One region of the Streptomyces sp. NPDC045287 genome, then DNA from elsewhere that is predicted to be linked to it. Evidence: riboswitches for the same ligand, from Rfam matches in the RefSeq annotation. Region 1 holds a riboswitch; the other holds the start of a gene.
The links. A riboswitch is a leader RNA that binds a small molecule or an ion and turns the genes downstream of it on or off. The one in region 1 is predicted to bind cobalamin.
Positions count from the first base shown of each region.

Region 1 (5,710 bases):
CGAGGCGTCGTCCCAGACGGGGCGGACGCCCAGCAGCGCCAGCGCCTCCGCGACGTCGTCGCCGCTGGTGCGCATCGCGCTGGTGCCCCACAGGGACAGGCCGACCGAGGTGGGCCAGTCGCCGTTGTCGGCGCGGTACCGCTCCAGGAGGGAGTCGGCGAGGGCCTGCCCGGTCTCCCAGGCGAGGCGCGACGGGACGGCCTTCGGGTCGACGGAGTAGAAGTTCCGGCCGGTCGGCAGGACGTTGACCAGGCCGCGCAGCGGGGAGCCGGACGGGCCGGCCGGCACGAAACCGCCGTTGAGGGCGTGCACCGCGTGGTCGAGCTCGGCGGTCGTCGCGGCGAGGCGCGGCACGACCTGGCGGGCGGCGAAGTCGAGGACGGCGGCGACCTGTTCGCCGTGGCCCTCCGCCACGGACGCGACCGCGGCCGGGTCCCAGCCGGCCTCCTCCATGGCCTCGACGAGGGCGCGGGCCTTCGCCTCCGCCTCGTCGGCGGTGGTGCGGGTCGCGGCGGACTCGTCCAGGCCGAGCGCCTCGCGCAACCCGGGCAGCGCCTGCGTACCGCCCCAGATCTGGCGGGCGCGGAGGATGGACAGGACCAGGTTGACCCGCTCGGGGCCGGTCGGGGCGGTGCCGAGGACGTGCAGGCCGTCGCGGATCTGGGCGTCCTTCACCTCGCACAGCCAGCCGTCGACGTGCAGGAGGAAGTCGTCGAACCCGTCGTCGTCGGGCCGGTCCTCCAGGCCGAGGTCGTGGTCGAGGCGGGCGGCCTGGATGAGGGTCCAGATCTGCGCGCGGATCGCGGGGAGCTTCGCCGGGTCCATGGAGGAGATCTGCGCGTACTCGTCGAGCAGTTGCTCCAGCCGCGCGATGTCGCCGTAGGAGTCGGCGCGGGCCATCGGCGGTACGAGGTGGTCGACGAGCGTGGCGTGGGCGCGGCGCTTGGCCTGGGTGCCCTCGCCGGGGTCGTTGACGAGGAACGGGTAGATCAGCGGCAGGTCGCCGAGGGCCGCGTCGGGGCCGCACGCGGCGGACAGGCCGGCGTTCTTGCCGGGCAGCCACTCCAGGTTGCCGTGCTTGCCGAGGTGGACCATGGCGTCCGCGCCGAAACCGCCGTCGGACGCGGGTGTGGCGATCCACCGGTAGGCGGCCAGGTAGTGGTGGGACGGCGGCAGGTCCGGGTCGTGGTAGATCGCGATCGGGTTCTCGCCGAAGCCGCGCGGCGGCTGGATGAGGACGAGCAGGTTCCCCCGGCGCAGCGCGGCGAGGACGATGTCGCCCTCGGGGTTGCGGGACCGGTCGAGGAACATCTCGCCGGGCGGCGGGCCCCAGTGCTCCTCGACGGCCGAGCGCAGCTCCTCCGGCAGCGTCGCGAACCAGCGCCGGTAGTCGGCGGCCGGGATGCGGACCGGGTTGCGGGCCAGTTGCTCCTCGGTGAGCCAGTCCTGGTCGTGACCGCCCGCCTCGATGAGGGCGTAGATCAGCTCGTCGCCGTCGCCGGACGCGAGGCCCGGCACGTCCTCGTCGCCGAAGTCGTACCCCTCCTCGCGCAGCCGGCGCAGCAGGGCGACGGCGGAAGCGGGCGTGTCGAGGCCGACGGCGTTGCCGATGCGGGAGTGCTTCGTCGGGTACGCGGAGAGGACCAGCGCCAGGCGCTTCTCGGCGTTGGGGATGTGCCGGAGCCGGGCGTGGCGGACGGCGATCCCGGCGACGCGGGCCGCGCGCTCGGCGTCGGGGACGTACGCGGGCAGGCCGTCCTCGTCGATCTCCTTGAAGGAGAACGGGACGGTGATGAGCCGCCCGTCGAACTCGGGTACGGCGACCTGGCTGGCCGCGTCGAGCGGGGACAGGCCCTCGTCGTTCCCCTCCCAGTCGGCGCGCGAACCGGTGAGGCACAGCGCCTGGAGGACGGGCACGTCGAGGGAGGCGAGCGCGCCCGCATCCCACGCCTCCTCGTCCCCGCCGGCCTGGGCCTCGGCGGGCTTGGTGCCGCCGGCGGCGAGGACGGTGGTGACGACGGCGTCGGCGCCGCGCAGCCGGTCGAGCAGCTCGGGCTCGGGGGCGCGCAGGGAGGCGACGTACAGGGGGAGGGCGCGTCCGCCGGCGTCCTCGATGGCGTCGCACAGGGCGCCGACGAAGGCGGTGTTGCCGCTCATGTGGTGGGCGCGGTAGTAGAGCACGGCGACGGTCGGGCCGTCGGTGGCACGGGGGGTGCGCTCCAGGGGGCCCCAGGTGGGGGCGGCGGCCGGCGGGTCGAAGCCGTGGCCGGTGAGGAGGACCGTGTCGGACAGGAACCGGGCGAGCTGCTCCAGGTTGTCCGGGCCGCCGTGGGCGAGGTAGGCGTGGGCCTCGGTGGCGACGCCGATGGGGACGGTGGACGCCTCCATGAGCTGTGCGTCGGGCGCCTGTTCGCCGGTGAGGAAGACGACGGGGCGGTCCTGGGCGCGGAGCAGGTCGATGCCCTCCTCCCAGGCGCGCAGTCCGCCGAGGAGGCGTACGACGACGAGGTCGGCGCCGTCGAGGAGGCCGGGCAGCTCGTCGATGGGGAGGCGTGCGGGGTTGGCGAACCGGTACTCGACCGGGCCTCCGGCCGCGCGGGCGCTCAGCAGGTCGGTGTCGGAGTGCGACAGCAGCAGGATCACGGCGTGCCGGGCCTTCCTCGGGGTGTCCTCGCCCCGGGTGGTCGTGGGTGGCGGGAGTTCCTGACTCGCGGGACCCCGGGGGCCCTGCTCACAGTGGCGGGACCGCGCCGGATTCGCACCGTGCTTCCTCCCTAGGGTCCTGGGACCCTGTGCCGTCTGCATAGTAGAGGCTGCGCGTATGCTCGCCGCCATGCCGCCCAGCCCATCAAAGCCCCGGAACGGGGGCGAATCCCACATACGGGACCGTGTCCGCGACCGTGCCGACGCGTGCCCCGGCGCCCTGCGGCTGCACCGGGCGGACGACGGCGGACTCGCCCGGCTGCGGCTGCCCACCGGCGTCCTGACGGCCCACCAGGTGGCCGTGCTGGCCGGGGCAGCGGAGCGGCTGGGCGACGGCCGGCTCGGTGTCACCTCGCGCGGCAACCTCGACCTGCGCGGCCTGCCCGACGACTGCGGGCTCGCCCTCGCGGAGCTGCTCGGCGAGGCCGGGCTGCTGCCCTCGGCGGCGCACGAACGCGTGCGGAACATGGTGGTGTCGCCCCTCTGCGGACTGGACGGACGGTCCCACGGGGACGCCCAGGCGTGGGCGCGGGAGCTGGACGCGCTGCTGTGCGCGCGGGCGTGGACGACCGCCCTGTCGGGACGCTTCCTGTTCGCCGTGGACGACGGGCGCGGGGACGTGGCCGGGCTGGGCGGTGATGTGACGTTGCTCGCAGAGCCGGGCGGGTGCGCTCTGGTACGGATCGGGGACCTGTCCTGGCGGGTGGCCGCGGGCGACGCGCCGTCGGCCGCGCTGGCGGCGGCCGAGGCGTTCCTGGCCGTTGCCCGGGAGGCCGGCACGGGTGCCTGGCGGGTGGCCGAACTGCCGGACGACCGGCCCCTGGAGGTGGCCGTGACGGAGCGTCTGGCGGGTGCGGGGGTGGCCGCCTCCGCCGCCTCGCCGGGTGCGGTGCCGGTGGCGGCGCCGCCGGAGCCGGGTGTGGTCGGTGACCGTGCCGTGTCGGTCGTGGCGCCCCTGGGCCGGATCACCGCCGAGCAGTTCCGGGCCCTGGCGCCGGGGCCCGGGGGCGAGGTGCGGGTGACGCCGTGGCGCGGGTTCGTCGTGGCGGGCCTGCCCGGCCGCGCGGCGGCGAAGGAGCGGCTCGCGGCGCTGGACCGGGCCGGGTTCCTCACCCGCCCCGGGTCGCCCTGGCTGACGGTGAGCGCCTGCACGGGGCGGCCCGGCTGCGGCAAGGCCCTGGCCGACGTACGGGCGGACGCCCGGCCGCTGGACGACGCGGCGGTCCGGGGGCTGCCCGTGCACTGGTCCGGCTGCGACCGCCGCTGCGGCCACCCGCAGGGCGACTGGGTGGACGTACTGGCCACCGGCGACGGCACGTACGGCATCACCGTACGGACGGCACGACGAGACAACGACGACGCACAGGCACAGAGATGAGCGGGAGCACAGTGTTCGACTACGAGAAGGACGGCGCGGAGATCTACCGCCAGTCCTTTGCCACGATCCGCGCCGAGGCGGATCTCGCGGGGCTGCCCGCCGACGTCAGCCAGGTCGCCGTGCGGATGATCCACGCCTGCGGCATGGTCGATCTCGTCCGCGACCTCGCCTACACGCCGGAGGTCGTCTCCCGCGCCCGCGCCGCGCTCCGCTCCGGCGCGCCGATCCTGTGCGACGCGCAGATGGTCGCGAGCGGCGTCACCCGCAAGCGGCTCCCCGCCGACAACGAGGTGGTCTGCACCCTCTCCGACCCGTCCGTGCCCGATCTCGCCGCCGAGCTGGGCACGACCCGCAGCGCGGCCGCCCTGGAGCTGTGGCGCGACCGCCTGGAGGGCTCGGTCGTGGCGATCGGCAACGCACCCACCGCCCTGTTCCGGCTGCTGGAGATGGTCCGGGACGGCGCCCCCCGCCCGGCGGCGGTGCTCGGCATACCGGTCGGCTTCATCGGTGCGGCCGAGTCCAAGGACGCGCTGGCCGCCTCGGACCTGGACCACATCGTCGTACGGGGCAGGCGCGGGGGCAGCGCCATGGCGGCCGCGGCGGTCAACGCGATCGCGAGCGAGGCGGAATGAGCACGCACGTTTCACGTGAAACAGTCACCGGCGCGGACACGGAGACCGGCACGGGCACGGAGACCGGCACGGGCACGGAGACCGGCGCGGACACGGAGACCGGCACGGGCACGGAGACCGGCACGGGCACGGAGACCGGCACGGGCGCGGGCGCGGGCAAGCTGTACGGCGTCGGCCTCGGCCCCGGCGACCCGTCGCTGATGACCCTGCGCGCGGTGGAGGCCATCGCGGAGGCGGACGTCGTCGCGTACCACTGTGCCCGGCACGGCCGGTCCATCGCCCGGTCCATCGCGGCGAAGCACATCCGCGAGGACCACGTCGAGGAGCGGCTGATGTACCCGCTCACCGTGGAGACGACGGACCACCCCGGCGGCTACCGGGGCGCGCTGAACGACTTCTACGAGGAGGCGTCGGCACGGCTCGCCGCCCACCTCGACGCGGGCCGGACGGTGGCGGTGCTCGCCGAGGGCGACCCGCTGTTCTACGGCTCGTACCAGCACATGCACAAGCGCCTCGCACACCGCTACGAGACGGAGGTCGTCCCCGGCGTCACCTCCGTCAGCGCCGCCGCGGCGACCATCGGCAAGCCGCTGGTGGAGGCCGAGGAGGTCTTGACGATCATCCCCGGCACGCTGCCGGAGGACGAGCTGACGGCCCGCCTCGCGGCGACCGACTCGGCGGTGGTGATGAAGCTGGGCCGGACGTTCCCGGCGGTGCGCCGCGCCCTGGAGCGCACGGACCGGCTGGCGGACGCCCACTACGTGGAACGCGCCACGATGGAGGGCCGGCGCACGGCGGCGTTCGCGGACGTGGACCCGGACACGGTGCCGTACTTCTCGGTGGCGGTGCTGCCGTCCCGCGTCGACACGGGCCCGGCCGTGCCCGAGCGGGGCGAGGTGGTGGTCGTCGGCACCGGCCCGGCGGGCCCGCAGTGGCTGACGCCGGAGACCCGCGGCGCGCTCTCGTCGGCGACCGACCTGGTCGGTTACACGACGTA
Region 1 covers NZ_JBWKJG010000008.1:19,511-25,220, forward strand. The annotation lists gene cobN (cobaltochelatase subunit CobN) at 1-2,643, opposite strand, end outside; cobalamin riboswitch at 2,680-2,811, opposite strand; gene AC07D6_RS15135 (cobalamin biosynthesis protein CobG) at 2,822-4,081, shown strand; gene AC07D6_RS15140 (precorrin-8X methylmutase) at 4,078-4,713, shown strand; gene AC07D6_RS15145 (precorrin-2 C(20)-methyltransferase) at 4,710-5,710, shown strand, end outside.

Region 2 (5,710 bases), on a different contig from region 1:
CTGGCCGTCCCCTAGATTCACCGCATATTCGGCTGATCATGAGGGGACCGTTCGCCATGTCCGAGGTGACACAAGAGAAACAACCGGTGGTCACTCCCGTCCGGGTGGTGATCGCGCTCTGTCTGATCGCTCCGTTCGTCGCGATGCTCTGGGTGGGTTCCTACTCCCGGACGGAGCCCACGCTCATCGGCATCCCGTTCTTCTACTGGTACCAGATGCTGTGGGTCGTGCTGTCGACCGCGCTGACGATGGTCGCGTACCAGTTGTGGCACCGCGAGCAGCGCGCCCGCGCCTCCCGGAACGGGGGTGGGGAGCGATGAAGGACGGTGTCAACGGCGTCGCGCTCGCCGTCTTCGTCTTCTTCTTCCTGCTCGTCACGGTCCTCGGATTCATGGCCGCCCGCTGGCGCAGGGCGGAGAACGAGAACAGCCTGGACGAGTGGGGCCTGGGCGGTCGCTCGTTCGGCACGTGGGTCACCTGGTTCCTGCTCGGCGGCGACCTGTACACGGCGTACACCTTCGTCGCCGTCCCGGCCGCGATCTACGCGGCGGGCGCGGCCGGCTTCTTCGCCGTGCCGTACACGATCCTCGTCTACCCGCTGATCTTCACCTTCCTGCCCCGCCTGTGGTCGGTGTCGCACAAGCACGGGTACGTCACCACCTCCGACTTCGTGCGCGGGCGCTTCGGCTCCAAGGGCCTGTCGCTGGCGGTCGCCCTCACCGGCATCCTCGCCACGATGCCGTACATCGCGCTCCAGCTCGTCGGCATCCAGGCCGTGCTGGACGTCATGGGCCTCGGCGGCGGCGAGTCGACGCACTGGTTCATCAAGGACCTGCCGCTGCTCCTCGCCTTCGGCGTGCTCGCGGCGTACACGTACTCCTCCGGGCTGCGCGCCCCCGCGCTGATCGCGTTCGTCAAGGACACGCTGATCTACCTGGTCATCGCGGTCGCCATCATCTACATCCCCATCAAGCTGGGCGGGTTCGACGCGATCTTCGGCGCCGCCGGCGACGCCTTCGCGCAGGTCAACCCGGCGACCGACAAGCCGCGCGGCGCGCTCGTGCCGGGCGAGGGGGCCCAGTGGACGTACGCCACGCTGGCGCTCGGCTCGGCGCTGGCGCTGTTCATGTACCCGCACTCGATCACGGCCACCCTGTCGTCCGGCAGCCGTGACGTGATCCGCCGCAACACGACGATCCTGCCGCTGTACTCGCTGATGCTCGGCCTGCTCGCGCTCCTCGGGTTCATGGCGATCGCCGCCGGCATCAAGGTGCAGAACGGCCAGCTGGCCATCCCCCAGTTGTTCGAGGACATGTTCCCGGACTGGTTCACGGGCGTGGCCTTCGCCGCGATCGGCATCGGCGCGCTCGTCCCGGCCGCCATCATGTCCATCGCCGCGGCGAACCTCTTCACCCGCAACATCTACAAGGACTTCCTGAAGCCGGACGCCACCCCGGAGCAGGAGACCAAGGTGTCCAAGCTGGTGTCGCTGCTGGTGAAGGTGGGCGCCCTCGCCTTCGTCCTGACGATGGACAAGACGGTCGCCATCAACTTCCAGCTCCTGGGCGGCATCTGGATCCTCCAGACCTTCCCCGCGCTGGTCATCGGCCTGTTCACCCGCTGGTTCCACCGCTGGGCGCTGCTGGGCGGCTGGGCGGTCGGCATGGTGTACGGCACGTGGACCGCGTACAACGTGGCGAGCCCCACGCAGAAGCACTTCGGCGGCTCGTCGGCGGAGATCCCCGGCATCGGCGAGATCGGCTACATCGGCCTCACCGCGTTCGTGCTGAACCTGCTGGTCACGGTCGTCCTCACGTTCGTGCTGCGGGCGGTGAAGGCCCCGGAGGGCGTCGACGAGACGACGGCGTCCGACTACACCGCCGACTCCGGCGACCCCGGGGTCAGCCCCGAACTGCCCAAGGTGGGAACCGGCCACTGACCCCCCGGCCCGCCGCGCCCGGAGGCCCCGCCCTCCCCACCCGCGCGGCCCGGCGGCCCCCAAGGGCCCCGCACCGCCCCGCCGGGGTGGTGCGGGGCCCCTCACGTTCCGCGGGGCGGGGTGGGCGAGGATGGGCGCATGAGACGCCGCCCCGCTCCCCCTCCGGCCGCCCTGGCCCTGCTGCTCCTCCTCGCCGCCTGCGGCACGCGGACGGCCGGTGCGGACGTGCCCGACCGGGCCGGACTGGAGGCCCGCGCCGCCGCCCTGCAGACCCGGCCCGAGCACGTGTACGTGACGGAGGCGGACGGCTTCGACCTGGCCGAGCAGTCCGTGGGCGTCCTCGGCGACGACGGCTTCTCCGCCACGTACGTCTCCCCGGGCGGCGGCGCGATCACCCTCGCCGTCGAGCGCGGCGGGGTCGACGCGGCGAGCTGCGCGGAGCTCCCCGCGGTTTCGGCCACCGGCCCCGCCGGCACCCCCTGCGAGAAGGACGGCGCGGGCTGGTACCGCGCCTCGGACGGCGCCCACGCGTACGTGCGCGCCGAGAACGGGCTGCGCGTCCGGGTCAGCGCCGACCGCTCCGTCGACCGCGACACGTTGCGCGGCGCCGCCGAGCGGGCGCACCGCGCCTCCGACGAGGAGCTGGACGCGGTCCTGCCCGAGCTCCGGCCCGGCGCCGGGGAGCCCGTCGAACGCGGCGACCTGCCGCCCGTGGGCGACGGGGCGCCCCGAAACGACGTGGGCGCGAGCGGCTGATCCCGCCACACTGGGTCCCATGGACGCCACTTGGACCCCACCCGCCGCACCGAGCACCACCGACTTCGCCATCCGCCCCGTACGCCCCGCCGAGCACCGCGCCCTGGGCGAGATCAGCGCCCGCGCCTACCTCGACGGCGGGCTGCTCCAGTACGGGGCCGACGACCCCTACCTCGACCTGCTGCGCGACGTGCCGCGCCGGGCCGCCGAGGCCGAGGTGCTCGTCGCCGTCGACCCGGACGGCACGCTCCTGGGCGGCGTGACGTTCGTCCCGTCCGGCGGCAGCCCGTGGGCGGACATCGCGGGACCGGACGAGGCCGAGTTCCGGGTGCTCGCCGTGTCCGGCGCGGCGCGCGGACGGGGCGTGGGCGAGGCGCTCGTACGGGCGTGCGCCGACCGGGCACGCGCGGTCGACGGCTGCGCGCGGCTCGTCCTGTCGGTCGTCCCGCAGGCCCGCGGCGCCCGGCGGCTGTACGACCGGATGGGCTTCGCCAGGGCCCCGCAGCGGGACTGGGAGCCCCTGCCCGGTCTGCCCCTCCTCGCGTACGAGCTGACACTCTGACACAACATGTGGGGGGTGCCGTATCCCGCGCCCCCCACATGTATGCTCGTGCTCGCTGTCGTAGCAGGGGAATCCGGTGCGAGTCCGGAACTGTCCCGCAACGGTGTACCGGTGTGCCCTTCGCGTACCCCACAAGTCCGACGACCTGCCGACAGCGCACCCGGACCGTCCGGCCCGGGTGCCCAGACGTCCGGGCCTCGCGGAGTGGGCCGGCGGACGCGGTCACGCACGCCCCCGTGCCCAGGGGCGGGGTGCGCCCGCTTCCCGCCTCCCCGCCGTGCGGCCCCGAGCCGAGCGAGGGAGAGCCCCCACGTGACCATCGCGCCAGCGGATCCGGCCTCAGCCACCGAAGCCGACGCTCCCGGGACCGCGTTGCTGCGGACCCTGACCGACCTCACCGCGGACCTTCCCGACACCGACCCCGGCCGGGTCGCCGCCGCCGCCCTGCGCGGCCGGCACGCCGGGTCGGACGAGGCCGAACTCCGGGAGCTCGCCACCGAGGCGGCGGCCGGCCTGATCGCCGAGGACCCGGCGTACTCCAGGCTCGCCGCCCGGCTGCTGGCCCGCGCGATCACCGACGAGGCCGCCGGCCAGGGAGCGGTGGCGTTCTCCGCGTCGGTCGCCGTCGGCCACCGCGAAGGGCTCATCGCCGACCGGACCGCCGACTTCGTCGCCCGCCACGCCGACCGGCTCGACGCGGTGATCGACCCGGCGGCCGACGACCGCTTCGGCTACTTCGGGCTGCGCACCCTGTACTCCCGCTACCTGCTGCGCCACCCGATCACCCGCAAGGTCGTCGAGACCCCGCAGCAGTTCCTGCTCCGCGTCGCCTGCGGACTGGCGGAGGACGGCACCGCGCGCGCCCTCGGCGAGGTCGAGGCGCTGTACGGGCTGATGAGCCGGCTCGACTACCTGCCCTCCTCCCCCACCCTGTTCAACTCGGGCACCCGCCACCCCCAGATGTCCTCCTGCTACCTGCTGGACTCCCCCCAGGACGAGCTGGACTCCATCTACGACCGCTACCACCAGGTGGCGCGGCTGTCGAAGCACGCGGGCGGCATCGGCCTGTCGTACTCCCGCATCCGCGCCCGCGGTTCGCTGATCCGCGGCACCAACGGCCACTCCAACGGCATCGTCCCGTTCCTGAAGACGCTCGACGCGTCGGTCGCCGCCGTCAACCAGGGCGGTCGCCGCAAGGGCGCCGCCGCGGTCTACCTGGAGACCTGGCACGCCGACATCGAGGAGTTCCTGGAGCTCCGCGACAACACCGGCGAGGACGCCCGCCGCACCCACAACCTGAACCTGGCGCACTGGATCCCGGACGAGTTCATGCGCCGCGTCAACGCCGACGCCCCGTGGTCGCTGTTCTCCCCGTCGGACGTGCCCGAGCTGGTCGACCTGTGGGGCGAGGAGTTCGACGCCGCGTACCGGGCCGCCGAGGCGAAGGGCCTGGCCCGCAAGACGATGCCGGCCCGCGACCTGTACGGCCGGATGATGCGGACCCTCGCGCAGACCGGCAACGGCTGGATGACGTTCAAGGACGCCGCGAACCGCACCGCCAACCAGACCGCCGAGCCGGGCCACACGGTCCACTCCTCGAACCTGTGCACCGAGATCCTGGAGGTCACGGACGACGGGGAGACCGCGGTCTGCAACCTGGGCTCGGTGAACCTGGGCGCGTTCGTCGCCGGCGACGGCATCGACTGGGAGCGGCTGGACGAGACGGTCCGCACCGCGGTGACGTTCCTCGACCGGGTCGTCGACATCAACTTCTACCCGACCGAGCAGGCCGGCCGGTCCAACGCCCGCTGGCGCCCGGTGGGCCTGGGCGCGATGGGCCTCCAGGACGTCTTCTTCAAGCTGCGGTTGCCGTTCGACTCGCCCGAGGCGCGCGCCCTGTCCACGCGGATCGCCGAGCGGATCATGCTCGCCGCGTACGAGGCGTCCGCCGACCTGGCCGAGCGCAGCGGCCCGCTGCCCGCCTGGGACAAGACCCGCACGGCGCGCGGCGTGCTGCACCCCGACCACTACGACGTGGAGCTGACCTGGCCGGAGCGGTGGGCGGCGCTGCGCGAGCGCGTCGCCTCCGTCGGCCTGCGCAACTCGCTGCTCCTCGCGATCGCGCCGACCGCGACGATCGCGTCCATCGCGGGGGTCTACGAGTGCATCGAGCCGCAGGTCTCCAACCTGTTCAAGCGCGAGACGCTGTCCGGCGAGTTCCTCCAGGTCAACTCGTACCTGGTGGACGACCTGAAGAAGCTCGGCGTGTGGGACGCGCAGACCCGCGAGGCGCTGCGCGAGTCGAACGGCTCGGTGCAGGGCTTCACCTGGGTGCCGGCCGAGGTGCGCGAGCTGTACCGGACGGCGTGGGAGATCCCGCAGCGCGGCCTGATCGACATGGCCGCCGCCCGGACGCCGTTCCTGGACCAGTCGCAGTCGCTGAACCTGTTCCT
Region 2 covers NZ_JBWKJG010000004.1:336,106-341,815, forward strand. The annotation lists gene AC07D6_RS09800 (DUF3311 domain-containing protein) at 57-320, shown strand; gene mctP (monocarboxylate uptake permease MctP) at 317-1,939, shown strand; gene AC07D6_RS09810 (hypothetical protein) at 2,078-2,695, shown strand; gene AC07D6_RS09815 (GNAT family N-acetyltransferase) at 2,715-3,257, shown strand; cobalamin riboswitch at 3,290-3,424, shown strand; gene AC07D6_RS09820 (ribonucleoside-diphosphate reductase subunit alpha) at 3,570-5,710, shown strand, end outside.
Region 2: linked by a shared signal. The riboswitch ahead of AC07D6_RS09820 (ribonucleoside-diphosphate reductase subunit alpha) and the one ahead of cobN (cobaltochelatase subunit CobN) in region 1 are both predicted to bind cobalamin.